Regions from separate parts of the Sedimenticola sp. genome, predicted to be linked through region 1. Evidence: predicted binding sites of a transcription regulator. Region 1 holds the regulator's gene; each other region holds the start of a gene.

Region 1 (7,405 bases):
CAATCGCAGACGTTACGCCGGGAGTATCCCATCTTGTTGGCGGTCTGTATCGGCACGCTGTTGCTGATGCTGGATGGAACCCTCGGACGCATCGACGGCCTGATTCTGATCGCAGGACTGGTAGCCATGCTGATCGCCATGGTTAAGATCGGAAAGCGCAGCCTCGCCAGCGACCCGATAACGGCTGAAATTCTCGACGAATTGCCTGAGGCGATGAGTACTGGCAAAGCCATCTTCAATTTCTCCCTGGGCCTGGCCTTGCTGCTGTTCAGCTCCCGCATCCTGGTTTGGGGAGCCGTCAATATCGCCACCGCCTATGGCGTGAGCGACTTGGTGATAGGTCTGACTATCGTGGCACTCGGCACCAGCCTGCCGGAACTGGCAGCCAGCATCGCCAGTGCCTTGAAAAAAGAACACGACATCGCGATCGGCAATGTCATCGGCTCCAACATGTACAACCTGCTGGCGGTGTTGGCGGTGCCGGGATTGATCGCACCGGGCCCGTTCGACCCGCTGGTGCTGACCCGGGATATGCCGATGATGCTCGGCCTGACACTGGCGCTGTTTATTATCAGCTATGGTTTTGGCGGTGCCGGACGGATCAATCGATTTGAAGGAACCCTGTTGGTACTGGCTTTCGTCGCCTATCAAGGGGTACTCTTCATGCACTCTGAACCTGTCACGGCCGCTGAGCCAACGACAAATCCACAAACAATAGAGCGGCAACCCTCATGAAAAAGGACTGCAAACCCTCTGTCGAAGAGGCAGAAAAACTCCAAGCCCTGGGGCTAGCGGTAATTCGTAACGAAGCCGCCGCCATCCAGGCCCTGGCCGATCGAATCAATGGTGATTTTTCCCATGCTTGCGGCTTTATGTTGAATTGCGAGGGGCGCATTGTCGTGACCGGCATGGGTAAATCCGGCCATATCGGCAGTAAAATCGCTGCCACACTGGCCAGTACCGGTAGCCCGGCCTTTTTCGTGCATCCGGGAGAAGCCAGCCACGGCGACCTGGGGATGATCACCGGCAAGGACGTAGTACTCGCACTCTCCAACTCGGGAGAGACAGCCGAGCTGCTCACCATCCTGCCACTGATCAAACGACTGGGTGTTCCCTTGATCGCCATGACCGGCAACCCCCATTCCAACCTCGCCCAACAGTCCGATGTCCATCTAGACGTCAGCGTCAAACAGGAGGCGTGTCCGCTCAATCTGGCCCCCACCTCCAGCACCACCGCCACCCTGGCCATGGGGGATGCACTGGCCATCGCACTGCTGGAGGCTCGCGGCTTCACCGAGCAGGACTTTGCCCGCTCCCATCCCGGCGGTAGCCTGGGACGCCGACTCCTATTGCTGGTAAGCGACGTTATGGTCACGGGCGAACAGATACCCCAAGTATCGGACAAGGCCAACCTCAGGGACGCCCTACTGGAAATGACCAAAAAAGGACTGGGCATGACGGCGGTAACCGATGACCAGGGCCGTCTCAAGGGGATTTACACCGATGGCGATCTGCGACGCACCCTCGACCACCCGATCGACATACGCAACTGCCTGGTGGCCGACGTGATGACCCACGGCAGTACCACGGCCACCGCCGACATGTTGGCGGCAGAGGTGCTGAAGATCATGCAGGAGAAAAAAATCAATTCTCTGTTTATCGTCGATGACCAGCAGATACCGATTGGCGCCCTGAACATGCACTCCCTGCTGATGGCCGGTATTGTCTGACCCGGAGAGTCACGACAGCAACCCAATGAACGCCGTATGAAGGACAAGTAAGATGCAGGAGACATTAAACCGGGCGAAGCAGATTCGTTTAGTCATTTTTGATGTGGATGGGGTACTGACCGACAGCAGCCTCTATCTGGGAGATGATGGCCAAGAGTACAAGGCATTCAACTCCAAAGACGGCCTCGGCATGAAGCTACTGCAAAAAAGCGGCATCGAGATAGGTATTATTACTGGTCGCACTTCCAATGTAGTCGCCCTGCGCATGGAGAGTCTGGGCATCGAACACGTTTTCCAGGGCCAACGCCACAAAGTGCCCGCTTTTGAAGCGTTGCGGGACAAGCTGGGCCTGCGTAATGAACAGATCGCCTATGTGGGTGACGACGTGGTAGACCTGCCCGTCATGCGCCAGGTCGGGTTGGCCATCACGGTACAGGACGCCCATCAGCTGGCGAAAGCGCATGCCCACTGGCAGACCCAGGCGGCAGGCGGACACGGGGCTGCACGGGAAATTTGCGAAATGCTGATGGCAGCACAGGGCACCCTGGAGCAGGCGTATGAGAAGTATCTGCGCTGATACTATCCACGCACTGGCATCATTGAAGAGGCATCACGCTTGATGATCGAACAGCGAAATCTGGTGATTGGCGGCCTACTGCTGGCACTGGTGGGCGGCACGCTCTGGCTCGCCCGGCAAAGTTCACTGGACGAATCATCACACGCCGCCCAGGAACACCGTGCCGACTATTACCTGGAAGGTGTCGACTCCACTATGATGGATCTCTCCGGTCGCCCCGGGAAGCGCCTGGTTGCGGAACGGTTGACCCACTTCATGGATGATGACAGTACCGAGCTCCTCCAACCCAGACTGACACTTTACGATCTGGACCGCCCCCCCTGGCGCGTCGTATCGGAGACCGGCTGGCTATCCGGAGACGGAGAGGTGCTTCTTTTGCAGGGTGCGGTTAAAATTGACCGTTCTGCGGCTCCGGGAGTAAGGCCGTTGCATATCAGGACCCGTGATCTGCGCGTGCAACCGCGGGACAACTATGTGGAGACGGATGCCCAGGTCAATGCGCGCAGCAATGCAGACCGCATCGACGCCAAAGGCATGCAGATTTGGCTGCAGCAGCCGATCCGAATCAAACTACTAGCCAATGTACGAGGACGCTATGAAGTCAATCCCTAAGCCCCATCACACTGGCCGCCGGTGGTTCGCCCTTGCCCTGATGCTGATCCTGCCAGGACTGACCAGCGCCCTGCAGTCGGACAAGGATCAGCCTATCTATATCGAAGCGGATGGCGTAGACATCGACGACCGCAGCGGTATCAGCACCTATAAAGGTAATGTGGTACTGACACAGGGAAGTATTATCCTTAAGGCGGACAAAGTCACCGTTACCCAGCGTAAGGAGCAGAATGATCAGATTGAGGCCGTCGGAAACCCGGTCACCTTTCAACAAGACACCGAGGGCGACAAGGGAACGATCAAGGGTCGAGCAAAAAAGGCCGAATACTTCGCCAACAGTGAAATCATCAATATGACCGGCGATGCCGTGCTCACTCAGGGCAAGGACACCTTTAAAAGCGACCGGATCATTTACGACCGCGCACGGGCCGTGGTCAAGGCCGGCACCAGCGCCAAGGGTAAAGAGCGTGTCAAGGTAACCATCGGCGGTAAAAAGTAACTCACCGATGACTGTCTTAACTGCCGAAAATCTGGCGAAACATTATCGCCGCCGCGCCGTCGTGAACGGTGTTTCACTCAATCTCTCCAGCGGAGAGGTGGTCGGATTACTGGGCCCCAACGGCGCCGGTAAAACCACCTGCTTCTATATGATAGCCGGGCTGGTGCCGTCGGAAGGGGGAACCATCAAGATAGATGGACACGACATCACGGCCCTGCCTATGCATGCCCGGGCCCGCCTCGGGCTGGGTTATCTGGCCCAGGAACCGTCTATATTCCGAAAGCTAACCGTCTTCAACAACATCTTCGCCATACTCGAGACCCGCAAAGATCTGGATCGACCGGAAAAGATCGAGGCTTGTGAAGCCTTGCTGGTGGATTTTAATCTCACCCATCTGCGCAACAACCAGGCGATGAGCCTCTCCGGAGGTGAGCGGCGGCGCCTCGAGATCGCCCGCTCGCTCGCCATGGAGCCGCGCTTTATCCTGCTGGATGAACCCTTTGCCGGCATCGACCCCATCTCGGTCAAGGATATCCAGAACATCATCCGGGAGCTCTCTGCCCGCGGCATCGGTATACTGATAACCGACCACAACGTGCGGGAAACGCTGGGAATCTGCCAGCGCGCCTATATCATCAGCGAGGGGAAGGTGCTGGCCGAGGGCGAACCGGAGCAGATTTTGGCCAACGAGGAAGTCCGTTCGGTCTATTTGGGAAAAGAGTTCAGTTTATAACCAATCGACTTAGGTTTGATTCACAGCAACAAAGCATTTTCTCCTTGTGCGCCTGTTCGCTTTTTACGCTAGAATGAAGCTGTGAAAAACATACAAATTACGTACCAGATCTAGATAACCGCATGAAGCAAACGCTCCAGCTTCGACTTGGCCAGCATCTCACCATGACGCCGCAATTGCAGCAGGCCATACGGTTGCTGCAGCTTTCGACCCTGGATCTCAAGCAGGAGATCCAGGAAGCGCTGGATTCCAACCTGATGTTGGAGACCGAAGAGGACAACAGCGCGCGGGAAGACGCCCGCCGCAACGAACAGCAAAGCGTTATTGAGCGGCTCAATGGCGATGGCTTGAAAGGGGATAAAGCCACCAGCAACGACCTCAATAACGAAAAAGAGATCAACGGCGAGGCAAACTCCATGCCGGAAGATCTGCCGGTGGACAGCGGCTGGGATGATGTATACGACAGCGCGCTCCCTCCCTCTTCCGGGCTCGCCTCGCGGGGAGACTCGGGTGACAATGACTACCTCTCCCAGCGCCGCAGTGCACGCACCCTCTACGACTATCTCACCTGGCAGTTAAACCTGACGCCGTTCAGCGATCTGGATCGCGAGATTGCCGTCTCCATCATCGACGGCATCGATGAGGATGGCTACCTGCGAATGGAACTGGAGGAGATACTCGACAGCATGGCCGCTCAAGAGGTCGAGTTGGATGAGATTGAAGCGGTACTGCACCGAATTCAACAATTCGATCCACCAGGGGTGGGCGCACGCAATCTGCAGGAGTGCTTGCTGATCCAACTGCGTCAACTTCCGGAGCCCCATCCGGCCATGGCGCTCACCACCCGCCTGATCAGCGATCACTTTGAGCTTTTGGCCCAGCAGGATCATAACCAGATCAAGCGCAAGCTGAAGATCGATGATGACACGCTGAAATCGATCAACCAGTTGATCCGTTCGCTAATACCGCGCCCAGGCAGCCTGGTGGCCGAAACTGAACCCCAATACGTCATTCCAGATGTCTTCGTGACGCGCCGGGATGGCACATGGCACGTGGACCTGAATGCCGAAGCGGCGCCCAAACTCAGGGTCAATCCGGAATATGCGCGACTGATCCGCCGTGCCGACAACAGCGATGACAACAACTATCTGAAGAATCATCTTCAGGAAGCGCGCTGGTTTATCAAAAGCCTGATGAGCCGCAACGAAACACTGTTAAGGGTGGCGACCAAGATTGTCGAACTGCAGCGGGGGTTCTTCGAACACGGCGAAGAGGCGATGAAACCGTTGGTGCTAAGGGATATCGCCGAAGCCCTGGAACTGCACGAATCCACCATTTCACGGGTCACCACACAAAAATATATGCATACCCCCCGGGGTACGCTCGAGTTCAAATATTTTTTCTCCAGTCATGTCAGCACGGCTGGAGGCGGAGAGTGTTCCGCCACCGCGATACGCGCACTGATCAAAAAACTGGTCGCTGCCGAGAAGCCGAACAAGCCTCTCAGCGACAACAAATTGGCGAGCATACTCGCCGATCAGGGCATTCAGGTCGCACGGCGGACGGTAGCAAAATACCGCGAGTCTATGGCGATACCGCCATCAAACGAGCGCAAGCGCCTCGTCTAGAGGCCAGTAACCAAGGAGCAAATCATGCAAATCAGCATCACCGGTCACCATGTGGACATCACCGAAGCCATGCGCAATTATGTCGAGACAAAGTTCGAACGTTTGGAGCGACACTTTGACCATGTCACCAAAATCCATGTCATTCTGAGTGTCGAGAAGCTGCGCCAAAAGGCCGAAGCCACACTCCACGTGAATGGCGCCGATGTCTTTGCAGACTGTGTAGAAGAAGATATGTATGCCGCCATCGATGGTCTGGTGGACAAAGTCGACCGACAGGTCAAAAAACTCAAGGAGAAGAGTACCAATCACCGCAATGGTGTAGGCATGAAAGGAATCGATCCTGCCAACGCTGAAATCTAATCAACAGGCAAAACCATGTTTCCCGCAAATTTCATAAATGCCGAACGCATCAGCGTGGCGAATCCGGCTGCTAGTAAAAAGCGCATACTCGAAGAGATAGCAGGCCTGCTGGCAACGGCCTCGGAGGAGCTAAATCAGGGCACGGTGTTCGACAAACTGCTCGAGCGGGAACGATTAGGCAGCACCGGGCTGGGGCATGGCATCGCCCTGCCTCACGCCCGCGTAGCCGGCGTCACCGAAGCACGTGGCGCTTTCATTCAACTCCAGTCAGGCGCCGATTTTGACGCCATCGATCAAAAACCGGTGGATCTGGTTTTCGGCCTCCTGGTCCCCGAAGAGGCAACCGAAGAACATCTGCAGCTTTTGGCAAAACTGGCTACCCTGTTCAGTGACGAAACATTCTGTCAGCGCCTGCGTAAAAGCCAAGACAGGGAGGCACTGCTGCAGGCATTCATACAACAGGAGCCCATACCGAAAAGCGCCAACGGCTGATCTGTCACCCACCTTAGAAGGATCTCTGTTATCGCTGCAGGAAGACACGCCCTAACTACCCAAAGGTGTAAACAGAGGTAACGGAGACCCTATGAAGTTGGCCATCATCACCGGACTTTCAGGTTCTGGAAAAAGCGTCGCACTGCACACCCTGGAAGATGAGGGCTACTATTGCATCGACAACCTGCCCGTTTTCCTGCTCCCCGCATTGGCGGGCGAGCTGGTCAACAGACAGGACAAACGCTTTGAATTGGTCGCCATCAGTATTGACGCGCGCAATGCGCCGGCCGAGTTCGAGAGTATCGCCAACCTGCTGCAACCGCTGAAGACACAGAAAATCCGCTACGAGGTGATATTCCTGGAGGCGCAGGACGAAACGCTGATTAAACGCTTCAGCGAAACCCGCCGCCGACATCCGCTGACCGGTGGTGCCAGGCCGTTGGCGGAGGCGATCAGCTACGAGCGGAAGTTGATGGCACCGTTTCTCAATGTCGCCGATATCCGCATCGACACCAGCCAAACCAACCTGCATGAGCTGCGGCACATCATTCGCTCCCGTATCACTGAACGGCTGGATACAAAAATATCCCTCCTGTTTCAATCCTTCGGCTACAAACAGGGAGTCCCGCGAGACGCCGACTTTGTCTACGACGCCCGCTGTCTGCCTAATCCCCACTGGCAACCCGAACTGCGCCAACTAACGGGTAAGGATGATGCCGTGCAACGTTTCCTGGGAGAAAGCGGCGACGTGCAGCGATACAAAGAGGACCTGAT
Region 2 (7,405 bases), on a different contig from region 1:
CAATCGTTTGTACAGGACCTACCCAGCAATACCAACGATACCGCCATCTGCCGGGCGATTATCGCCATGGCCCACAGTCTTAATCTGCGGGTATTGGCCGAGGGCGTGGAAACGGAGGCACAGATGCAGTTCCTGCGGAAAGAGAACTGCGACGAGATGCAGGGGTTCCTCTACAGCAAACCGGTTTCTGCCGATGAAATTTCAGAGATGATTCGCCAGGGGTTCTGGCACACCAATGTCTCCCAGGGCTCGTTGCGGCAGAAACAGCCAAGCGGCGCCCCGACAGACCACCACTGAGAGAAAATGCAACCGCTCAGCGGATTACTCCTCGAAGTAGGTGTACCCGTGCAGCCCCGCCTCCAGCTCGCTGAACAGGGACGCCGTCTCTTCGCTGTCCAGGCCCATTACGGCCATCTTCTCCCGGTACTTTTCCAGCATCACTTCAGGGGAGAAGTGAACATAGCGCAACAGTTCATCCACCGAATCACCCTGCTCCGGCTGGGTCAGGCGGTAACCGCCTTTATCGTCCAACTCCAGGTTGACGGCATCGGTATCACCGAACAGGTTGTGCATATCACCCAGAATCTCCTGGTAAGCCCCCACCAAGAAGATACCCAGCAGATAAGGTTCACTGGGAATCAGGTGATGCACCGGCAAGGTGCTCTCCACACCATCCTGATCGACGTAGTTTTCGATACAGCCATCCGAATCGCAGGTCAGGTCATGCAGCACAGCACTGCGCTTCGGCTCTTCATTCAGCCTGTGCAGCGGCATCACCGGGAACACCTGGTCGATTGCCCACACGTCCGGCAATGACTGAAACAGGGAGAAGTTGCAGAACAGACGATCGGACAGTTGCTCACGCAACTGGTCCAGCAGTTCGCGGTGACGGCGCGAACTGCTGCTCAGGCGCGGCATCAACTGGCTGCAGATGGTGTTGAAGATACCCTCGGCCAACGCCCGTTGCTCCAGGTCCAGCACGCCGCGTTCAAACATATCGTGCGCCTCTTCCAGGCCGTGTCGCGCCTCCTGGTAGAGTTCCGTGACGGAATAATCGTCCAGCCCCACCAGCTCAGCCAGCGAACTGAGCACCTCCGGGGCATCCTCCGGCAGTTGAATCCGTTCCAGTGTCTCCGGCGCCGGATCGCTGTCGATCACATTCACCATCAGCATGGCGTGGTGCGCGGTCATGGCGCGCCCGGATTCGCTGAAGATATTAGGATGGGGCAGTTCCTGCTCTTGGCAGATGCGGGCGATCGCCTTCACTACTTCGCGGGAATAACTTTCCATACTGTAATTCATCGAGCAGTCGTGCCGAGAGCTGGTACCTTCATAGTCGACACCCAACCCACCGCCGACATCTACCACCTTGATCGCAGCACCCAGTCGATGCAGCTCACCAAAGAACCGCGCCACTTCGCCCATGCCGCGACGGATATCACGCAGATTGGGTATCTGGGAACCGATATGGGAGTGCAGCAATTGCAACCGGTCCAATTTGCCGACCGAATCTAGCCGTTTAACCAGCTTCAGTACCTGCATAGCGGTAAGACCGAATTTGGATTTCTGTCCACCCGAATCCTGCCAGTAACCGGTACCGGATGAAGAGAGCCGCACCCGTACACCCAACAGCGGCTCCACCCCCAGCTCCTCCGCCGCCGACAACACCAGCTCCAGCTCAGAGGGTTTCTCAATGACGATATAGACCCGATGCCCCAACTTCAGACCAATCAGGGCCAGACGGATATATTCACTATCCTTGTAACCGTTGCAGACAATCACACCACCCTGTGGCGCATGCGCCAGCACGGCCGACAGCTCTGGCTTGCTACCCGCTTCCAGCCCGACACTCCCCTCTTCCTTGGCCAGCACCTCTTCCACCACACTGCGCTGCTGGTTGACCTTGATCGGATAGATCGCCATATAGCGGCCGGTATAATCGAACTCCTCCATGGCACTACCGAATGATCCGCACAGCGCCGATACCCGCTCATGCAGGATATCGGTAAACCGCAGCAGCACCGGCCAGGATAACCCTGTCTTTTTCACTTCATGGGCCAAACGATAGAGATCGATCTCCACATCCCCATCGCGAATCGGACGTGCCACCACGTGCCCCTGCTCATTGATACCGAAAAATCCGTCACCCCAGCGGTGGATGCCGTAGTCCTGGGGCACGATGTGTAACTTGTGTTTCATAATAGGCGGCTGCAAGGCGGTCAAAAGATGGGCGTATGATAACCGATCAAGCCGCTTGAGATAGAGCGATCGAAGAGGGAAATAGTAAAAAATCGGGTGGAAAACGGGCGCACCGGGGAAATGGCCGTCAATCGCCCGAACGACAGAGGCGCTTCACCTCGTCCCTGGCCTTGCGCAGTGATTCACGAAACTCCTTGTCCGACAGATAGCGGCGCGTCCCATCCGCCTGCAAATCATAGAGACCGGCAGCTGATTCATACTCTCGCACGCGGTCTTTCGCCTCGATACAGGCGCGTTTACGCTTGGCCTCTTCCGCCGCCCGCTTCTTCCTGGCCTGCCGCTTCTCTTCGCGCTCTTGCTGATAAGCGTCCAGCATCTTCTGGCGCAATTCCCGACGCTGCTGATCCGTAGCCGGCGGTTGATTGCCTTGAGCCGGTGCGCGCAGTTTGAGTCGCAACTCCTCCGATGACTGATCAACAGGGGGACGGTCACCGAACTGGGTGCGGCCCTGCTCATCCACCCAACGATACACCGCTGCAGAAGCGGCCGTCAGCCAAAGCACGCCCAGCAGGAGCGCCCCGATACAGATAATCCGTCCCTGAAGGCGTCTGTTCATATCGATCCGCAATCCTCACTCATGCCGGCCGGGCAACCTGCCCGTCAATCGGGTCCGTAGAGCGCCGCCTTCTCTTCGATGCCCACCTGACCTTTTGGTTTCAAGCTATCCAGGTCGGGGTGAACCACCTGGTTCCGCCCTCTATTTTTTGCTTCATACAACAGGCCGTCCACCTGTTTGACGAAGACCTCGGCAGAAAGATGGCTGTCTCGCTGATAAACGCTCACCCCCATGCTGGCGGTGACAGATAGCGGTTGGTCACCCACCATCACCGGTGTCTCTTCAATGGCCGCCCGCAGACGCTTGGCCGCATTGACCGCCCGCGGCAAGGGCGTACCGGGCAATATTAGCGCAAACTCTTCGCCGCCATAGCGGCAGGGGATATCGATCTTGCGCAATAGGGTAACCATCAACTCGGCGGTGTGACGCAATACCAGATTGCCCACCTCATGACCCCACTCGTCATTTACCTGCTTGAAATGGTCCAGGTCGAGCATAATCAGCGCCGTGGGTTGCCCGGAGCGGTGTGTCCGCTCCAGCTCCTGTTCCAAGGAGTGGGTAAAATGGCGGTAATTGAATAGACGGGTCATCGGGTCCGTCAGCACCAGCCCCTTCAACACGACCGCCTCTTCACGCAGCGCAATCAGGGCTTCAATATATTCACAGTGGCTCTCACCAACGGGGCATTGCGGTTTTTTATTGTCTTTGCTGTGCATGCGAACCCTAGCCGTGGACCATCCAAAGTACCGATTCTACGGATTAGACGCACAAGTTGCAGCATTTACGCACAGATAAACAGCAAACGGGACTGATCATGGCGGTATCACCACAATTTTTAATAAACGCCAAGCTGCCGCCACACCCGGATCTTTGCCCCGCCCTTATCGGTACAGACAGTGTGTCGGGTAAGGTAAAAAAAGGGGTGTCTTGCGACACCCCTTGCAAACGGCTTCTTAATCGACTGGGGTCAGAGGATGTAAGCCCGTTCATCATGCTCCGAGATATCCAAGCCTTCGACTTCGACTTCCTCGGACACGCGCAGCCCGACAATCATATCCACCAGCTTGAGCAGGATGAAGCTGACAACCGCCGTATAGGCTATGGTCGCACCAAGACCGAGCGCCTGTACGGTGACCTGATCGGCTATGCTGCCGCTCTCCACACCGAGCCCGGCACCGCCCAACGAGGGAGCCGCGAACACGCCTGTCAACAGGGCACCGATGGCACCGCCGATACCGTGCACGCCGAAGGCATCCAGGGAATCGTCATAACCCAGGGCACGTTTGAGCTTGGTGGCCCCCAGGAAACAGCCCACACCGGCAATCAACCCGATAGCGATAGCACCCATCGGACCGGCGGTACCGGAAGCCGGGGTAATGGCAACTAGACCCGCCACCGCACCGGAAGCGATGCCCAGAACACTCGGCTTACCGTGGACCATCCATTCACTGAACATCCAGGCCAGTGCCGCGGCCGCGGTAGCGATCTGGGTGACGGCCATAGCCATACCTGCCGTACCATCGGCTGCCAGTTCTGAACCGGCGTTGAATCCAAACCATCCGACCCACAGCATACCGGCACCAATAATGGTGTAAGTCAGGTTATGCGGCATCATCGGGGTACCGGGGTAACCTTTACGCCGACCCAGGACCAGGGCGGCCACCAATCCTGCCACACCCGCATTCACATGCACCACAGTGCCACCGGCAAAGTCCAGGATTCCCATGCCGCCCAGCCAGCCACCGCCGCCCCAGACCCAGTGGGCGATCGGTGCGTAGACCAAGGTCAGCCACAATCCCATAAACAGCAGCATGGCGGAGAACTTCATACGCTCGGCGAAAGCGCCCACCACGAGTGCCGGGGTGATGATGGCAAAGGTCATCTGGAAGGTCATAAAGACCGTCTCCGGAATCGTGCCGCTCAGGCTGTCGACGCCTACTCCGGCGAGGAATGCCTTGCTCAACCCACCCCAGTAGGCGCCGTCACCGCCGAAAGCGATACTGTAGCCGTACAATGCCCAGAGTATGGTCATCAAAGCGGTGATGGCAAAGCACTGCATCAACACCGACAAGGTGTTCTTGGAGCGCACCATGCCGGCATAGAACAGGGATAAGCCGGGGATCGTCATGAACAGCACCAGCGCGGTAGCGGTCAGCATCCAGGCAGTGTCGCCGGAACTCAGCGTGTCATCAGCCAGTGCGAGGGCGGGCGCGGAAAGAAGCAGTGCACCAGCCCCACGATAGATAATCTTCTTATAACTCATAGTGATTCTCTCTAGTCGTAGGTTGTCAAAGTGCTTCCGGTCCGGACTCGCCGGTACGTATACGCACCACCTGTTCCAGACTGGAGACAAATATTTTCCCGTCACCGATCTTGCCGGTTTTAGCCGCCTCGCTGATCGCCTCGATAACCTGATCCAGCTTATCCGCGGCTATCGCCACATCGACCCGGATCTTGGGCAGAAAATCGACCACATACTCGGCGCCGCGATAGAGCTCGGTATGACCTTTCTGACGACCGAAGCCTTTCACTTCCACTACAGTGATACCGGATACACCGATCTCGGAAAGCGCTTCGCGTACGTCATCCAGCTTAAAGGGCTTGATGATTGCAGAAACCAGTTTCATTACATGTTCTCCTGCTGTTTGTAAGAGGGTTAGCCATTCTGGTTAATGGACCGGAACCAGCCGGCCCGGCTTGCCCTCTCTTTTGCAGCTCCCGTGCCAATAGAAATAATTTCTAAATAATCAATGACATACCAACATCCATTCAGAGAACGCACCAAAATCGGTGCACCAAGAAAGCGCTGGGGCAAAAATACGCACCATAATAGTGCAAACACAACTTCCTCCGCGTCGTAGGACTGGACAACAGACCCCGCCCCCGCTATCGTGCGCCCATGATTGATGCCAAGCTTTTAGATGATCTCGCCAAACGGGTGGCCGGCAGTGTGCCGGTCGGTCTGCAACTGTTGCAGGATGACCTGCAAAAAAACCTGCGTTCGGCACTCGAGGCCGGCCTCAGTCACCTGGAGCTGGTGACCCGGGAAGAGTTTGAAATTCAGCGTGCCGTGCTGCTGCGTACCCGGGAAAAACTGGAAGCACTGGAACAACGGATCGCCGAACTGGAGCAGCAGACCCCATCGTCCGACTGACAGACCGACACAACCGATAGCCGGTCAGTAACGACCGGCACGACACCCACCATGGAAGGTGAACATGTCCCTCGCAACACTGCACAGCCGTGCCCGTAGCGGCATTCAGGCCCCTCTGGTAACCATCGAAGTGCACCTGGCCAATGGCCTGCCCGCTCTCTCCATCGTCGGCTTGCCGGAAATGGCGGTAAAGGAGAGCAAGGACCGGGTTCGGGGCGCCCTGCTCAATTCAGGTTTTGAATTCCCGCCACGCCGCATCACCATCAACCTGGCGCCGGCCGACCTGCCCAAAGAGGGAGGACGGTTTGATCTGGCCATCGCCCTCGGTATCCTGGCGGCCTCGGGGCAGATACCCACACAACAGCTGGACAACTTTGAGTTTATTGGCGAACTGGCCCTCTCCGGCCACCTGCGACCGGTCAAAGGGGTGTTGCCGGTAGCCCTGGCGGCCCGGGACGCCGGCCGTGGTTTGATTCTTCCCGAGGAGTGCGCGGCCGAAGCTTCACTGGTCAGCCAAATTCCGCTGTTCCCGGCCCATCACCTGCTGGCCGTCTGTGACCACCTGGTCAAAGGGGACGGGATCCCGCCATTTGCCGGCTGTCCCACGCCCCATCGCCAAACCCGCCAACCCGATCTGGCCGATGTCAGGGGACAAGCGCACGCCAAGCGGGCATTGGAGATCGCCGCCGCCGGCAGCCACAGCTTGCTGATGATCGGTCCACCCGGCACCGGCAAGTCCATGCTCGCCTCCCGCTTACCCGGCATCTTGCCCGACATGAGCGAACAGGAGTCGCTGGAAACGGCCGCCATCCGCTCCATCAGCAACCAGGGTTTCTCCAGCGCCGACTGGCGCCAGCGCCCATTCCGCGCGCCGCACCATACCGCCTCCGGTGTCGCCTTGGTGGGGGGTGGCAGCAACCCGCGACCGGGGGAGATATCCCTGGCCCACAACGGCGTGATGTTCCTGGATGAACTACCGGAATTCGACCGTAAGGTGCTGGAGGTGTTGCGAGAGCCGCTGGAGAGCGGTCAGGTAACCATCTCCCGCGCCGCCCGGCAAGAGCAGTTCCCCGCCCGTTTCCAGTTGATCGCCGCCATGAACCCCTGCCCCTGCGGTTACCTGGGTGACAGCAGCGGACAGAGCTGCCGCTGCAGCAGCGACCAGGTGGCGCGTTATCGTGGCCGCATCTCCGGACCGCTGCTGGATCGCATCGACATGACCATCGAAGTCCCCCGACTACCGGCCCATGCGTTGAGCAACAACCGTCCGGCGGTTTCTGAAACCAGCCAGGCGGTACGTACCCGGGTGGTACAAAGCCGCCAACGACAACTGGCGCGTGCCGGCTGCCCCAACAGCCAGCTGACCGGTCGCCGACTGGATGAGCACTGCCGTCTCTCCGGCGAGGCGCGCCAACTGATCATCCGGGCCATGGATC
Region 3 (7,405 bases), on a different contig from region 1:
TGTTTGCCCCCGGATGACTCTTTTTCCAGCACATGCAGCGTCTGCACCCTGCCCGGGGCTACACCAACCAGCAATCGGGTATCACCGACGCGGAGCAGTACCGCGCGCTCACGAGGCCCGAGTGAGACACCGCTTAGCACCGCAATCTCCCCCTTTGATGCAAGAGGTAATCGACCAAAACGACGCAATAACCAACCCAGTGCAAAAATCAGCACCAGGATCAACAGCAATCCGCCTGCCGTTTCGAGCAGTACACCGCCCGCCAAGGGTGAAGGCGCGAGCGTGGATGAGACCGAATTCCCTGCCTCTGCCCAGGTGATTAACGGCATTAACGCCGCAGGCATAACGGAGAGAATCACCGGGAGTTTCATTTACCCAGTCTCCTCACCCGGTCGGCAGGACTGATGATATCGGTCAGGCGAATACCGAACTTCTCATTGACCACAACCACTTCACCTTTCGCGATCAGCGTACCGTTTACCAGCACGTCCATGGGTTCGCCGGCAAGACGGTCCAACTCCACCACCGAACCCTGATTCAATTGCAAAAGATTACGTATCGAAATCTGCGTACGACCGATCTCCATAGAGATGGTGACCGGTACGTCCAGAATGGCATCCAGCTTCACCTCCCCGCCTTGTCCCGAATCCGAGGTCAGCTCTTGAAACTGGGCAGTATCGGCCGCCATCCCACCAGACGCCGGAATCACCTCATCCTGTTCTTCCAGGGCAGCCGCCCACTCATCGGCCAGCGCTTCGTTTGGGTCTTTCTCTATATCGTTCATGATCGTGTCCTAGCTAAAAACCATTGATCAGGATTCATTTAACAGATCCTGCAGTCCAATATGCTTCGGTGGGTCTATCCATTTATCTATCTTGATCGCGTAGTGCCCATCCGAGACCCCCACCCTGCCGGAGAAAATGGGCACATCCGCCGCCGATACCTCGACGGTTTGCGGAATGACTACCGGGATCACATCGCCTTTTTTCAATTCAGAGAGCTCCTTCATGGACAAGTTTGCTTCACAAAATATGGTTGAGAGTTCAACCGACACACCCATAATTTCATCCTTCAGGGCGATCACCCAACGCTCATCCTTATCACCGCGATCAGACTGTACTCCCGCATCGAGAAGATCCCGGATCGGTTCGATCATTGAGTAGGGCATGCAAATATGCATATCCCCGCCACCTGCCTCCAGATCAATGTGGAACGAGGTGACAACCACCACTTCGGATGGACTCACAATATTGGCAAACTGGGGATTTACTTCAGAGCCAACACATTCGAATTTCAGGGACAGAACCGGCTTCCAGGCTTCATGAAGATCTGCAAAAGCCAGATTAAGCAGCATCTGCACCACCCGTAACTCAGTCGGTGTAAAATCCCGTCCCTCAATCTTGGTGTGAAAACGCCCGCTACCGCCAAAAAAGTTATCCACCACGCTGAACACCAGCTTTGGATCCAGCACGCAGAGTCCCTTTCCTTTCAGCGGCGCCACCTTCACCAGATTCAAACTGGTCGGGACAAATAGGCTATGCACAAACTCGGAAAACTTAAGCATCTGCACACCCGACACTGAAATGTCAGCCGAACGACGCAACATATTGAACAGACTGGTACGGAAATAGCGCGCAAATCGCTCATTCACCATTTCCAGCGTCGGTAAGCGACCGCGAACGATCCGGTCCTGACTGGCGAAATCGTACGACCGCGCCTCGCCTTCCAGCAGATCATCCGCCTCGGTACTGATATCGCCATCATCTACGCCGTGTAATAGCGCATCGATTTCGTCTTGTGAAAGTAAGTCGCTGGCAGCCATGATTTTATTGCATCACAAAGGAGGTAAAGAATACGGCCTCGATGTCACCCGGGCCCTTCTGATCCTTCAAAATCTGATTAACGGTCTTGAGAACTTCCGATTGAAGCTTCTCTTTTCCCTTCCGGTCACGTAACGCCGCATCCTTTTGATTACCAAACAGAGACAGCAGGTTATGTCTGACCATGGGATCATTGTGTTTGACGAACTCAATCACCGCGGGATCACGCGCCATGATCTGGACACCAATCTGCAACATCTTTGCCTTACCACCCTGGGGAAGGTTAACCACGAAAACCGGATTCAACGGGTGATAGATTACCGGCAGTTGCTCCACCACCACTTCCGCTTCTTGATCGGTGGCGGCCTCTTCATCACCGCCAAACAGATACCAACCGAGACCCAAGCTAATGAGAAGCAGCAGGGCCGCCGCTGCGATTATGATGATCAGTTTCTTCTTGGACCCAGCCGCATTCTCTGCACCGAGATCGAGATCTTCATCTTCCTGTTGTTTTGCCACGCATCATTCCTCTCGTATGATTAAACCAACCTATGCAATAGACATACCACCTAAAACGCCTACATATTTACTTTATTTTTCAATATATTATGGATATAACTTCAAAAATGCCAATTAATTGACAGGCCGCAAACCTGATAACAGGCAAAAAAATGGCAGGTTTGGCGAGTAGCCAAACGACCATTCAGCCGCTTGACCGCTTCTGGTACAATCCCGCTCCATGGACACGTTGCTCAATGCCGCAGAAATCGAATCCAGCGCCAGAAATTCAGAAGTCCCGCCAAGGAAGCCGCAACATATGTGAGGGAACAGGCGCGCAGTATACGACCGGCCTCCGGCAACTGCTCTTTATCCAGATAGCCCGCAGCCAACAGTGGCATAGCACGGGTGAAACTGGCATCCCACTCAACCGGTAGCGTCACCAACTGTACCAGTAAGCCAATACCCAACGTGACAGCGGCCGCCAGGAACAAAACGACACCTGCTACGGGGGCTTTTGTAATCAGTGTCAAAACAGGCACCGCAAACAACAGAAAGGAACCCAGTCGTTCGGTCACTTGCGCCACCTTTACCAATCGCATGCGCCATTGAAAGGGTCCGTATCCCTGTGCGTGCTGTATGGCGTGCCCCACTTCGTGAGCGGCGGTAACCACGGCCGTCAGCGACCGCCCATCGATATTCTGCGGCGTCAATCTGACACAACGAGACAGCGGATCGTAGTGGTCTCCCTGGCCCGCGGGCGTAGTTTCAACCTGTACCTGCCCAAGCGTAAGCCTATCCAGCAGGTGACGCGCAAACTCACCGCCTGTACCCGGAAAACGTTTATCTTCCGTGCTGTTGCGGGCCAAGACATGCCTGACCCACCATTGCGGTCCCAGGATGAGCACAACCAGCAGTATCAGCAGGATGACAAAGTACATCTTTCACTCTTCCAGCAGACGGGCCTGACGCTTTCCTTCCCCCTCATCAACACGCTTCAGCAAGAGAGCCCCGGCAACAAACAAGACAGCCACCGAAAGGATTGAAAGCCTGGGACTGCCCGTCGCCATACTGACCCCGCCCATCATGAGTGGTCCGAACACAGCGGCAAACTTACCTAACATATTATAGAAGCCAAAGAATTCGGCCGGTTTATCTCTGGGTATGAGGCGAACATAAAATGAACGGCTCAACGCCTGGATCCCGCCCTGAACCAGACCGATCGCCACCGCCAGCATATAAAACTCCCATACCTGGTCCATCTGGTATGCCCAAAGGATAATCACCAGATAGACGCCAATAGCGGCAAAGATACCCTGGCGGGGACCGAAGCGCCCCCCAAAATGGCCAAACAGTATAGCCGCAGGAAACCCGACAAACTGGGTGATGAGCAGCGCTACGATCAAGCCATTGGCATCAAACCCCAGGGCCAGACCATAATCCACCGCCATCCTGACAATGGTATCGACACCATCTATATAGAGCCAGTAGGCAACCAAGAACAGCCCTGCCTGACGCAATAATTTCAATCGAGACAGGGTATGACGCAATTGCTCCACGCCGGCCCTCGCACTCGACTTCCAATCCATAGCGGGGGCCGTCGCCGGCTCCGACACAAACAACATGACCGGGATGGAAAAGAGCGCCCACCATACCGCCACCATCAAAAACGAGACCTTCACGGCCGTTGCCACATCAGACAAGCCAAACTGCTCCGGGTCCAGTGTCATCCATACGTTGACCGCAAACAGGATACCGCCCCCCAGATAGCCCAACGCAAAACCGAGGGATGAAACGACATCCAGTTCGGTCTCCTCCGCCACCTCGGGTAACAGGGCGTCATAAAATACGTTACCACTGGAAAAACCGATGACTGCCAGGGCGTAGAGAACCAACGCCATCAACCAACCCCCGGCCGCCACCAGGAACAGCGAGCCGGTCATCACTACGCCCATCATGGCGAAGTAGAGCAGGAAGCGTTTACGGGCATTGCCCCGATCGGCCATGGCGCCCAAGAGGGGCGCCAATACCACGACCAACAGGCTGGCGATGGCATTAAAACCGCCCAGCAGAAAAGTACTTTCGCCGGCGTCCAGACCGACCGCCCAGTACTGCTTGAAGAAAAGCGGGAAAAAGCCTGCCATCACCGTCGTGGCGAAGGCGGAATTGGCCCAGTCGTAAAGACTCCAAGAGATGACCTGCCTGTTTTTCCAGACCGATAATTTTTTTTGCGTCACATTGACCCCATGAATCGACTCTATCAGTCCAGACCCTGTTCGCACGCCCTGTGCAGAAGTTTAGCGGCCGCCTCAAACGTCTGCCCCAGACTTTCAAATGCCTCCGACAAGGACTGAAGATCTCCGCCCCGCGCCGCTTTTTCCATCTGTGCCGCCAGGGCGGACAGCTTTAACGCCCCCACATTGGCGCTTGTCGACTTGAGTGAGTGGGCAGGCAGAACCACCTGTGCCGGCTGACCATCCAGAATGCCTGCCTCTATTTCCCGTATCAGGCTGGGCGCCGCGTCGAGAAAACTCCCTATCAGACCCACAAAATCTTCTTCCATGATCTCATACAACTCGGCGAGAATCGTTGCATCGATATCATGGGTCGTTTGTTCAATGTTCGAGGGAGCCTGCCGATGCGATGCCGTGTCTTCCCCTTTCAGGACGCCACCTGTCGACACTTCATGGGACATCTGGTCACGCCGCGGTAACCATTGACTGAGCATCAGTCGCAAAGTCGCGGGCATAATCGGTTTAGACAGATAATCATCCATGCCAGCGTCCAGGCACTTCTCTCGGTCACCCTCCATGGCGTTGGCAGTCATGGCAATAACCGGCAGCCGCATCAGGCCCTTGGTGACCTCTCTCAGACGGATAGCCTTGGTCGCTTCATAGCCGTCCATATGCGGCATCTGGCAATCCATCAGTACCAGATCATAGTGGTGGCGGTTGATGGCGCGTAGTGCAGCCAAGCCATCCTGAGCCTCATCGCAATCCAGACCTAAACGCAACAGCATCTTTTTTGCCACCTTGAGATTGACCAGATTGTCCTCAACCAGCAAAATATGCCCCATCAACTGCACCGCGTCAGCTGCTGAGGATGAGTCCTCGTCACGTCCCTTAATCGGCACTGACTCCGCCCAAGACTGTTCCTGAATATCGGCATAGAGAAATTGGTTGGCCAAGCGCTCCTCACCCCGTTGCCGGCTCTGCCCCGCCTCATCCTGCACATCCATCAGGCGACATAGTATGCGATGCAGGTCGCGCGGCTTGACCGGCCGATCCAGGATGGCATCAATCCCCAGTCGATTGACCGATCGGGATAGCGGGCCGATTACCAGCAGCTTCACGCCTCCCAGCAACGGCTCACCGTTTATCCCCTGCAGCAGCCCCGCCATCCGACCGCCCAGGGACTTGCCATCCACTATCAGCAACTCATAGGCCCAACTCTCACCCAGGCTTGCGGTCGATACCAACTTTGAAAGCGCATCCATTGCGCCATCCGCGTATTGGTAAAGCATGCCCCACTCATCAAGATAGCGCCCCACCTGTTCCAACTGCTTATCCCGCTCGCCCACGTAAAGTGTCCGCAATCCGCTTAGCGACTGCCGTTCAGCCGGCATATCACCCAGAGATTTGCGTAGCGGTACTACAAACCAGAACACGGAGCCTTTTCCCTCTTGAGAGCGGACTCCGATCTTGCCGCCCATCAGCTCCACTAAACGCCTTGAGATCACCAACCCCAAACCGGTTCCGCCATGCTTGCGGGTAGTCGAGGCATCGGCTTGGTTAAAGGAACGAAACAGACGTGCCTGAACCTCGTCGCTAATCCCGTCCCCCGTATCCTTAATGGCGAACATGACATCGATATTTTTCCGACTGCGTGTACGGCTTACCACCTCGACCCTGACACCCCCTTTTGAGGTGAACTTGATGGCATTGCTCACCAGATTGGTCAACACTTGACGCAACCTAATCGGGTCTCCCCGAACCACAGCCGGCAGATCAGCGGCAATACTGTAATCCAGTTCCAATCCACGTCTTTCGGCACTCTTAGCCATCATGGCCACCACAGACTCCACCAGATCATTGAGGTTCAACTCAATCGATTCCAGATCGAGCTTGCCCGCTTCTATTTTTGAAAAATCAAGAATGTCATTGATAATGCTGAGCAAATGGTAGGAGGCGTTGAGTGCTGTTGTAACGAATTGTCGCTGCTCTCGATCCAGTTTTGACTCACGTAACATTTCCAGCAACGGCACGATACCGTTCAGCGGTGTGCGGATCTCATGGCTCATGGTTGCCAGAAATTCGCTTTTAACCATATTGGCGGTCTCAGCCGCCTCCTTGGCCAAATAAAGTTCCTGTTCCACGTCACGGCGACGTTCATCCTCATTGGTAAGCCTGTTGTGCAACCCAACCATTTTGTGGCGGGCCAGATCGAGTTTACCCGACACATTTTGCTTGCCGGCCCTTAACCGGGCGATAATCCCGAACAGAACCGAAAAGGCCGCTGCAATCAGCCCCAGGCCCACCACGACCGCCAACAATACGGTGATCAAATTCTCCGGAGGCCAAGTCCCGCTGTCATAGAACACCCACAACAGGGCAATCAAAAAACTGGCGGAGAATGACAGCACCATCAAATCAAGCGCCGATAGCAACAGTATGAATAAGAGTGCATTGGCAGCCGCACTCAGCAGCATGACCAGGCCAGTATCGATTTGTGAGTAATGCAGTAACAGGTAGGCGGTAATAGCCCCCCAGCAGATCCCTGCAGATAGGGCGGTAGCCAACGGATAATAGACCCAGGCTTTAACCCGGGTCAGTTCCGGTTTGCGCTGATACCAGAGATAACAGATCGCCAGTTGCACGACACCCACCAACATGGCACCGATCAACAACATACGAATTGGCAAATGATTGTCGCCGTTTAACCAGTAAATCAACCCGGATAACAGGGCTGTGGCGATACCGGCAAAACCGAGCCCGCTGTAGAACAGCTTTGCCCGCTCCATGGTGGTCAAAAGCGCCCGTGTTATCTTGTTCTCTGGCATGCTGTTTCCAGGGTGGCAATTTCAAACA
Region 4 (7,405 bases), on a different contig from region 1:
AGTTGGCCGATCTCGATAACGGGGTGATCAAGGCGGCGCTGGCCTGCCTCAAGGGTGAAATACCTGAATTCAGTGAACCGCTACCTGACGTGGTTCCTTATGCCGAGGCGGATATGCCGAACAGTATCCGTGTCGCCTGCGCCTCCAACCGCGGCGCCATGCTGGACGGCCATTTCGGTTCCTGCCGACGTTTTCTGATCTATCAGGTATCGGCGGCGGAACAGCGTCTGATCGATATCCGTGAGATCGGCGGCGCAGCGCCCGGGGTGGATAAAAACGTCCACCGGGTGGCACAGATCGCCGATTGCCAGATACTGTTCGTTGCCTCCATCGGCGGTACCCCGGCCGCCAAGGTGATCCGTGCTGGTATCCATCCGGTGAAGAAACCCCAAACCGGTCCGGCCGATGTGGAAATGGCTGCCCTGCAGGCGGCGATCGGCAAGAGCGCACCGCCCTGGTTGGCGAAAATCATGGGGCAGTCAGCGGAGCAGCGTATCCGCTTTATACCGGAAGAGATCGAGACGGCGGAGATCGAGGTGACGGCGTGATCACCCGGGACCAGTTGAATCAAATTGGTTGGCTGGTCGGGGAAGCGCCGCTATCGGAGAGCACGGTGACGGTGTTGCGCAGTCACTTCCCGGAGATCCATTTCACCTACTGCATGGATGATGACGTGATGACGGCCGGCCCCATCCTGAAGGGGAGCGGTTTCAATCTCTATCTGATCGACAGCAGTCAGCACTGCCTTAGTTTCACCCAGGACATGGAGTTGGCCACCGGAGTGGTGGTGGCCGAAATCGAAGCCGAATGAACGTTGTCGTCATGTCCGATGAAGAAGATGCCACACCCCGTGCCGATTGCCGAACCTGTCCGCACCGCGAAGACCGGTTGCGTAAAGGTCGCTGCCATCCGGGGGATACCTGCGTCGGGGCCCTGAGCGGCCGGCAGATCGCACGTTTTTTCAAGATCAACCCGGACCTGGCGGAACAGTACGCCGGCGATCCGTTCTGGGAGCGGCGCGCCATCGCCGCCCGCTACCTCTCGGTGCAGCGTCTGTTGCGCATGCTGGATGATCCGGACGAGGTGGTGCGGCGAGTACTCGCCTACCGTCTGCCGGTGGAGGCGCTGCCTGCGTTGATCGACGACCCGGACCGGGAAGTACGCGTCACCGTGGCCGACCGGCTGCCGCCGGAACAGTTGGAACGGCTGGTGCAGGATGAAGACTATCTGGTGCGTCTGTACGTGGCGAAACGGCTTAAGCCGGGGCGCCTGTTTCGCATGCTGCGGGATCCGGATCGGGAAGTGCGCAAGACCGTGGCCGCCCGTCTGCCGCCGGAGAGTCTGGGATTGATGCAGCATGATGCGGCCGCCGAGATACGTCGTATTGTGGCGGAGCGAATCGATACCGATGCCCTGACCCCGCTGCTGCAGGATAGCGACTGGCGGGTGCGGCTGGCGGCCTGCCAGCGGGCGCCGCTGACGCTGTTGGAGCCGTTGCTCGATGACCCGGACGAGGATGTAAGCGCGCTGGTCAGGGACAGACTCATGGGGACTGTAGGATGCCGGTGAGCTTGCGAACCGCATCGATGGCGGAAGGGCCGATGCGGTTCGTGTCACTTACCGCATCCTACGATACGCCCCCCGGAGAAGGACAGGATGAGGGGAAGCTGATAGCAACATCCGGGCACGTCATCAGAGCGGCAAAACTTTAACCAACAAGGTGGAACGGTCATGCATGCATTCGCACGCTTTATCCAGATCCTCGGCAAGGGCCGCAACGGCATGCGCGCCCTCAGCCGCGAAGAGGCCTATGAGGCGATGCAGATGATCGCCCGTTATGACGTGGAGCCGGAACAGCTCGGCGCCTTCCTGATGCTCATGCGCGTCAAGGAAGAGAGTGCCGAAGAGGTGGCCGGCTTCACCCAGGCGCTGCGTGAAAGTTTCCATGTGGCTGAAACGGCGTTTCAACCGGCCATCGATTGGGCCGCCTACGCCGGCAAGAAGAGGCAGTTGCCCTGGTTCCTGCTGGCGGCGCTGATCCTGGCGACGCGCGGTTATCCGGTGCTGATGCACGGCATCAATCGTAGCGATGACCGGCTCTATGTACCGGAGGCGCTGGATGCCTTGGGCATGGAAGCGGCTCTTTCGCTGCAGGATGCCCAGGCGCAACTCCCGTTGCGCGGTTTCGCCTACCTGCCTATCAGCAAGCTCTCGCCGCTGACCGCCGAGCTGATTGAAACCCGCAACCTGTTCGGTCTCCGGCCACCGTTGCATACGGTGGCACGTATGCTCAATCCGCTCTCCGCTCCGCTGTCGGTGATGGGGGTGTTTCATCCCAATTTTGCGGTCATTCATCAACAAGCCGCCGCGTTGCTGGGACAACCGGCTGCCCTGATCTGCAAAGGCGATGGCGGTGAATTGGAGCGCATTCCCGACCGGGACGTGGAGCTGTACGGGGTGAGCGGCGGGGAGCTTTGGTCGACCCGTTGGGACAAGCGGATGCGGCCGGGTGTTGTCACCAAGCCGGAGCGGCTCAACCTGTACCATTTCATTCAGGTGTGGGAGGGCGAGGCCGAGGATGACTACGGTGAGCAGGCGGTGATCGGCACACTGGCGCTGATTATCCGTGCCCTTGACCTGGAAGCGGCCGCTGTGCCGGCCCATCAGCTTGCTGAAGAGTGGTGGCGGCAGCGGCATCAGTATCCGTTGGTGCCTCTGGAGAGAGCGGAATCGACCTGCGCCTGCGGGCGCGCAGCGACCGTGTAGGGGTGTTGCCCTGAGAGGCCGTCGGCGACCCCATGCGTGAGGAAGCCGACCTATAGAAGATTACCGGCGATCAGCCCTTAGCGTGACCGGTTGCCCTAAACAGAACAGAGTAAAACAGAAGGTATCGACAGTGAAAACCCTGGTTAACCGGCCTGATCTGCTGGCGGAAATCTGTGCGGCGACGGATGCCGAGCAAGACATCGCGGCGTTAGAACAAACATTGCAGCGGCTGGTGCCGGAAGCGGGATTACGCCACGTATTGACCCGCGGCAACTGGCATCGCCCGGGCGGCGTGGTGGATGCCGATTTCAATCCGGTCAGCAGCAATATACGGCGTTGGGCCGAGCAAGAGTCGGCGGGTGATGTGGATGCCTTGATCGCGAATTATGCCGATGCCGGTTACTTTGCCACCCAGCTATCCGGCAAGACCCATTACTTTACCTTCGCTTGCGGCAGCGGACCGGCGGATTTCATCCAGTTGGAGATTGAGCAGTTGCAGGAGGTGGTGGATCGCCAGCTGGTGGCAGCGGACTGGTACCCCGACAGCCTGGAGGAGTTTCTCGATCCGCTCGATTCGCCGCGCCTCAGTCCGGTGCCGGTGGCGCAGCCCTTCTACCGCTTCAGACGCATTACCCCGATCGCCCGCCTGTTGGATGATACAAACGGCGATTCGCGTGCGTTTGTCGCGTTGCGCCGGTTTCTGCAGGACTGGCGTGACAGCAGTGCGGCGGAGGGTACGCACTTTTGTCATCACTGGATACTGGCGTTGCGTGAATACATGGACCGGGATGGCGAGGTTCGACTGACCGCCAGCCCGGTCACCACGTTCCGCGGTACCTTGCCCGATCTGCCGCCGGGGGAAACCCTGGTCGGTGCCGAACTGGCCAATGCGATCCATGCATACGACCGGGTGGTAGGCTACCCGTTCGCCTGGTTTTTCCACATGCTCAGTCGCCAGGCGGAGAATTACCAACTTGCCAAAGCGGTACTGCGCGACCTGATGGGCGCCTACGACTACCTGCCGGCGCGGGACTTGAAAGTGCTGCGGCAGTGGGAGGCGCAGTCATACGCCGTGTGAGCACAACGGTCGTGTTCGGTTTTTTTCTCGTTCCCATGCTCCGTGTTCTCGTTCCCACGCTCTGCGTGGGAATGCATACCGCGCGATTACCGCGTGGGCAAAAAACCCTTCCCACCCTACCTAGCTACTCCGACTTCACGGACGCCTGTGGCTTGGTCGCAGACCCTCCAATATCTCCCCGTTTGTCGTGTTTGCGACATAGGTGCATGGTGCAAAAAATCTTATAAAACAGCCGATTGCGAAATGGCATGTCGCTTGCACTGGACAAGGGTAAGGCAACAAGAGAGCCGTATCGAACATGAAACAGAAAGATATCGCTGCGCTGCTGGATGAACCGGCTTGCGCCCACAACAAGAAATCCAAGTCGGGTTGCGCCAAGCCCAAACCCGGCGCCACCGCCGGCGGTTGCGCCTTCGACGGGGCACAGATCGCCCTGTTGCCGATCGCCGATGTGGCGCACATCGTCCACGGCTCCATCGCCTGCGCCGGCAGCTCGTGGGATAACCGCGGCACCCGCTCCAGCGGTTCGCGCCTGTTCCGTATCGGCATGACCACCGACCTGACGGAGCAGGATGTAATCATGGGGCGCGGTGAAAAGCGTCTGTTCCACTCCATCAAGCAAGCCATCGAGAGTTACCGGCCGGCGGCGGTGTTTGTCTACAACACCTGTGTGCCGGCGCTGATCGGTGACGACGTGACCGCGGTCTGCAAGGCGGCGGCCGAGCGCTGGGGTACCCCGGTGGTGCCGGTGGACGCGGCCGGTTTTTACGGCACCAAAAATCTGGGTAACCGCATCGCCGGTGAGACGATGGTGAAGTATGTCTGCGGTACCCGTGAACCGGATCCGGTGCCGGCGGCGGCGCAACGCGACGGCATCCGGGTGCACGATGTGGCGCTGATCGGCGAATACAACATCGCCGGTGAACTGTGGCATGTGCTGCCGCTGCTGGATGAACTGGGATTGCGGGTGCTCTGCACCCTGTCCGGCGATGCCCGTTACCGGGAGGTGCAGACCCTGCACCGTTCACAGGTCAACATGATGGTCTGCTCCAAGGCGATGATCAATGTCGCACGCAAGCTGCAGGACGCTTATGCGACGCCCTGGTTCGAGGGCAGCTTTTACGGTGTGCAGGATGTTTCCCGGGCACTGCGGGATTTTGCCCGCTTGATCCAGGATCCCGATCTGTATGCGCGGACCGAACTACTGATCGAGCGGGAAGAGGCGCGCATCAGCCGGCGGCTGGCGCCCTGGCGGGAGAGACTGAAGGGCAAAAAGGTGCTGCTCTATACCGGCGGGGTCAAATCCTGGTCGGTGGTGGCGGCGCTGCAGGATCTGGGCATGCAGGTGGTGGCCACCGGTACCAAGAAATCCACCGAAGAGGACAAGGCACGCATCCGTGAGCTGATGGGCCGCGACGCGCTGATGCTGGAGGACGGTAATCCCCGGGGCTTGATCGATATCGTGCGCGAGCAGCAGGTGGATGTGCTGATCGCCGGTGGGCGCAACATGTATACGGCACTGAAGGCACGTATTCCGTTTCTCGATATCAATCAGGAGCGTGATTTCGGCTACGCCGGCTATGAAGGGATGTTGGAACTGGCGCGTCAGTTGGCGCTCACCCTCGACAGCCCGGTGTGGCCGGCAGTACGCCAGCCCGCTCCGTGGGTGAGCCGGAACCCTTCGTCCAGTGGACGAAGGCAGTCCGGCGAACGACCCGCCATGGGTGAGCGGCTGCCAAGCAGTGAACGCCCGCCTACGGATGGGTGGGCAGGGCTTCAAGCGGAGCAGGGACTGCGTAGTGCAGAAGGCGGGGCCGGGGGTGATTCGAAGCGCGGTGTCGCACCAGGGATGGCTACGCCAGCAGTCGAAAGTGATTGTGGTCATGGCGACTCCATGACTCCCTCTCCCTCAGGGAGAGGGTTGGGGTGAGGGGATGATAATAGTCAGCCACTTGATTTTATCGTTGCCTCATCCTGTCGTTCATGTGCCGTATATCCGTGACTATCGAGGAGTATCCCCCCATGCCTGAAATCATCAAACGCAACAAGGCGCTCTCGGTCAGTCCGCTCAAGGCGAGCCAGACCATCGGGGCGGCGCTCGCCTTTCTCGGTTTTCGTCGCGCCATCCCCATGCTGCACGGCTCCCAGGGATGCACCGCCTTCGGCAAGGTGTTCTTTGTACGCCACTTCCGGGAACCGATCCCGCTGCAGACCACCGCCATGGACCAGGTGACCACGGTCATGGGTTCGGAAGAGAGTGTGGTGGAGGGGCTCAAAACCCTGTCTGAAAAGAACAGCCCGGCCCTGATCGGCGTACCGACCACCGGCTTGTCCGAGACCCAGGGCAGTGATGTGTCGATGGCACTCAAGCTGTTCCGGCAAAAGCATCCCGAGTTCGATGCCATACCGGTGGTGCCGGTTTCCACACCCGATTACAGCGGTTGTCTGGAGACCGGTTTCAGCAAGGCGATGGAGGCGATCATCAAAACGGTAGTGCCTACGGCGGAGGCGGCCGGTACCCAACCGGGACGGCGTCGCCGCCAGCTCAATGTCCTGGTGGGTGCTTCCCTGACACCGGGCGACCTGGAAGAGTTGAAGGAGATCATCGAGGCGTTTGGATTGCGGCCGCTGTTGCTGCCGGATCTCTCCGATTCCCTGGATGGCCACCTGGACGAGACGGACTTTTCGCCCCTGACTATCGGCGGTTGCGAGGTGGCGGAGCTGCAGACCCTGGGTGATGCGGCGGCTACCCTGGTGATCGGCCGCTCGATGCACAAGGCGGCCGATCTGCTGCACGAGCGTACCGGGGTCCCCGACTACCGCTTCGATCACCTGATGGGATTGGCGGCAGTGGATGCCCTGGTCGACACCCTGCAACAGCTCGCCGCCGAGCCGGTGCCGGCGAAACTGGAACGCCAGCGTGCCCAGTTGCAGGACGCCATGCTGGATGGCCATTTTATGCTCGGCCTGTCGCGCTTTGCGCTGGCGGCCGATCCGGATCTACTTACCGCGTTCAGCCAGCTGTTGGCCGGGGTGGGTGCCGAAACCGTGGCGGCGGTAGCGCCGGTCAATGCACCGGTGTTGCAACAGGCCGTGGCGACTTCGGTAAAGATCGGCGACCTGGAGGATCTGGAACAGTTGGCGCGCACCCACCAGGCCGAGGTCCTGATCTGTAATTCGCACGGTGTGGAGAGCGCCGCGCGACTCGGTATCCCGCTGCTGAGGGCCGGCTTTCCCCAGTACGACACCCTGGGCGGTTACCAGAAGACCTGGATCGGTTATCGCGGCAGCCGCCAGACCCTGTTCGATCTGGCTAATATGCTGCTCTCCCTGGAGAAGGGCGAGATCCATCCCTACCGTTCCATCTATTCACAAAAACCGGAGGTGGCCCATGACGCTACAGCGGCGCTTGCAGCTGGTGGGTAACAACCCCGAAGGCGCCTGGTTGTCCACGGCGCTCAAGGTGGCGTTTGCCACCGGCGATATGAAACGGGTCGATCAGCATTTCGGCGCGGCCCAGTCGTTTGCCATCTACGCGGTCGATCAGGAGAGAACCTGTCT

Evidence for each region. Region 1 encodes sigma-54, which starts transcription at its own class of promoters, with help from an activator protein. Its sites were predicted from a motif close to TGGCANGNTNCNTGCTT; they were not measured.
Region 2: the regulator sigma-54 is predicted to act here: its motif matches at 5,525-5,541, upstream of glnK (P-II family nitrogen regulator).
Region 3: the regulator sigma-54 is predicted to act here: its motif matches at 2,372-2,388, upstream of ACQY5R_RS00215 (flagellar basal body-associated FliL family protein).
Region 4: the regulator sigma-54 is predicted to act here: its motif matches at 4,089-4,105, upstream of nifE (nitrogenase iron-molybdenum cofactor biosynthesis protein NifE).

Annotation. Positions count from the first base shown of each region.
Region 1 is NZ_JBNKFS010000013.1:91,192-98,596, forward strand. Features, by position in the region: gene ACQY5R_RS10870 (calcium/sodium antiporter) at 1-735, shown strand, start outside; gene ACQY5R_RS10875 (KpsF/GutQ family sugar-phosphate isomerase) at 732-1,730, shown strand; gene kdsC (3-deoxy-manno-octulosonate-8-phosphatase KdsC) at 1,783-2,307, shown strand; gene lptC (LPS export ABC transporter periplasmic protein LptC) at 2,350-2,919, shown strand; gene lptA (lipopolysaccharide transport periplasmic protein LptA) at 2,903-3,418, shown strand; gene lptB (LPS export ABC transporter ATP-binding protein) at 3,426-4,151, shown strand; gene ACQY5R_RS10900 (RNA polymerase factor sigma-54) at 4,274-5,779, shown strand; gene hpf (ribosome hibernation-promoting factor, HPF/YfiA family) at 5,804-6,139, shown strand; gene ptsN (PTS IIA-like nitrogen regulatory protein PtsN) at 6,155-6,631, shown strand; gene rapZ (RNase adapter RapZ) at 6,723-7,405, shown strand, end outside.
Region 2 is NZ_JBNKFS010000019.1:71,999-79,403, forward strand. Features, by position in the region: gene ACQY5R_RS13670 (EAL domain-containing protein) at 1-297, shown strand, start outside; gene speA (biosynthetic arginine decarboxylase) at 322-2,199, opposite strand; gene ACQY5R_RS13680 (DUF4124 domain-containing protein) at 2,327-2,815, opposite strand; gene ACQY5R_RS13685 (GGDEF domain-containing protein) at 2,860-3,531, opposite strand; gene ACQY5R_RS13690 (ammonium transporter) at 3,783-5,078, opposite strand; gene glnK (P-II family nitrogen regulator) at 5,104-5,442, opposite strand; gene ubiK (ubiquinone biosynthesis accessory factor UbiK) at 5,715-5,969, shown strand; gene ACQY5R_RS13705 (YifB family Mg chelatase-like AAA ATPase) at 6,034-7,405, shown strand, end outside.
Region 3 is NZ_JBNKFS010000001.1:34,811-42,215, forward strand. Features, by position in the region: gene fliO (flagellar biosynthetic protein FliO) at 1-371, opposite strand, end outside; gene fliN (flagellar motor switch protein FliN) at 368-784, opposite strand; gene fliM (flagellar motor switch protein FliM) at 812-1,822, opposite strand; gene ACQY5R_RS00215 (flagellar basal body-associated FliL family protein) at 1,827-2,339, opposite strand; gene ACQY5R_RS00220 (zinc metallopeptidase) at 2,573-3,259, opposite strand; gene ACQY5R_RS00225 (MFS transporter) at 3,263-4,555, opposite strand; gene ACQY5R_RS00230 (ATP-binding protein) at 4,579-7,377, opposite strand.
Region 4 is NZ_JBNKFS010000039.1:6,284-13,688, forward strand. Features, by position in the region: gene ACQY5R_RS17695 (dinitrogenase iron-molybdenum cofactor biosynthesis protein) at 1-548, shown strand, start outside; gene ACQY5R_RS17700 (DUF6129 family protein) at 545-811, shown strand; gene ACQY5R_RS17705 (4Fe4S-binding leucine-rich repeat protein) at 808-1,569, shown strand; gene ACQY5R_RS17710 (glycosyl transferase family protein) at 1,732-2,766, shown strand; gene ACQY5R_RS17715 (hypothetical protein) at 2,897-3,844, shown strand; gene nifE (nitrogenase iron-molybdenum cofactor biosynthesis protein NifE) at 4,143-5,774, shown strand; gene nifN (nitrogenase iron-molybdenum cofactor biosynthesis protein NifN) at 5,867-7,270, shown strand; gene ACQY5R_RS17730 (NifB/NifX family molybdenum-iron cluster-binding protein) at 7,236-7,405, shown strand, end outside.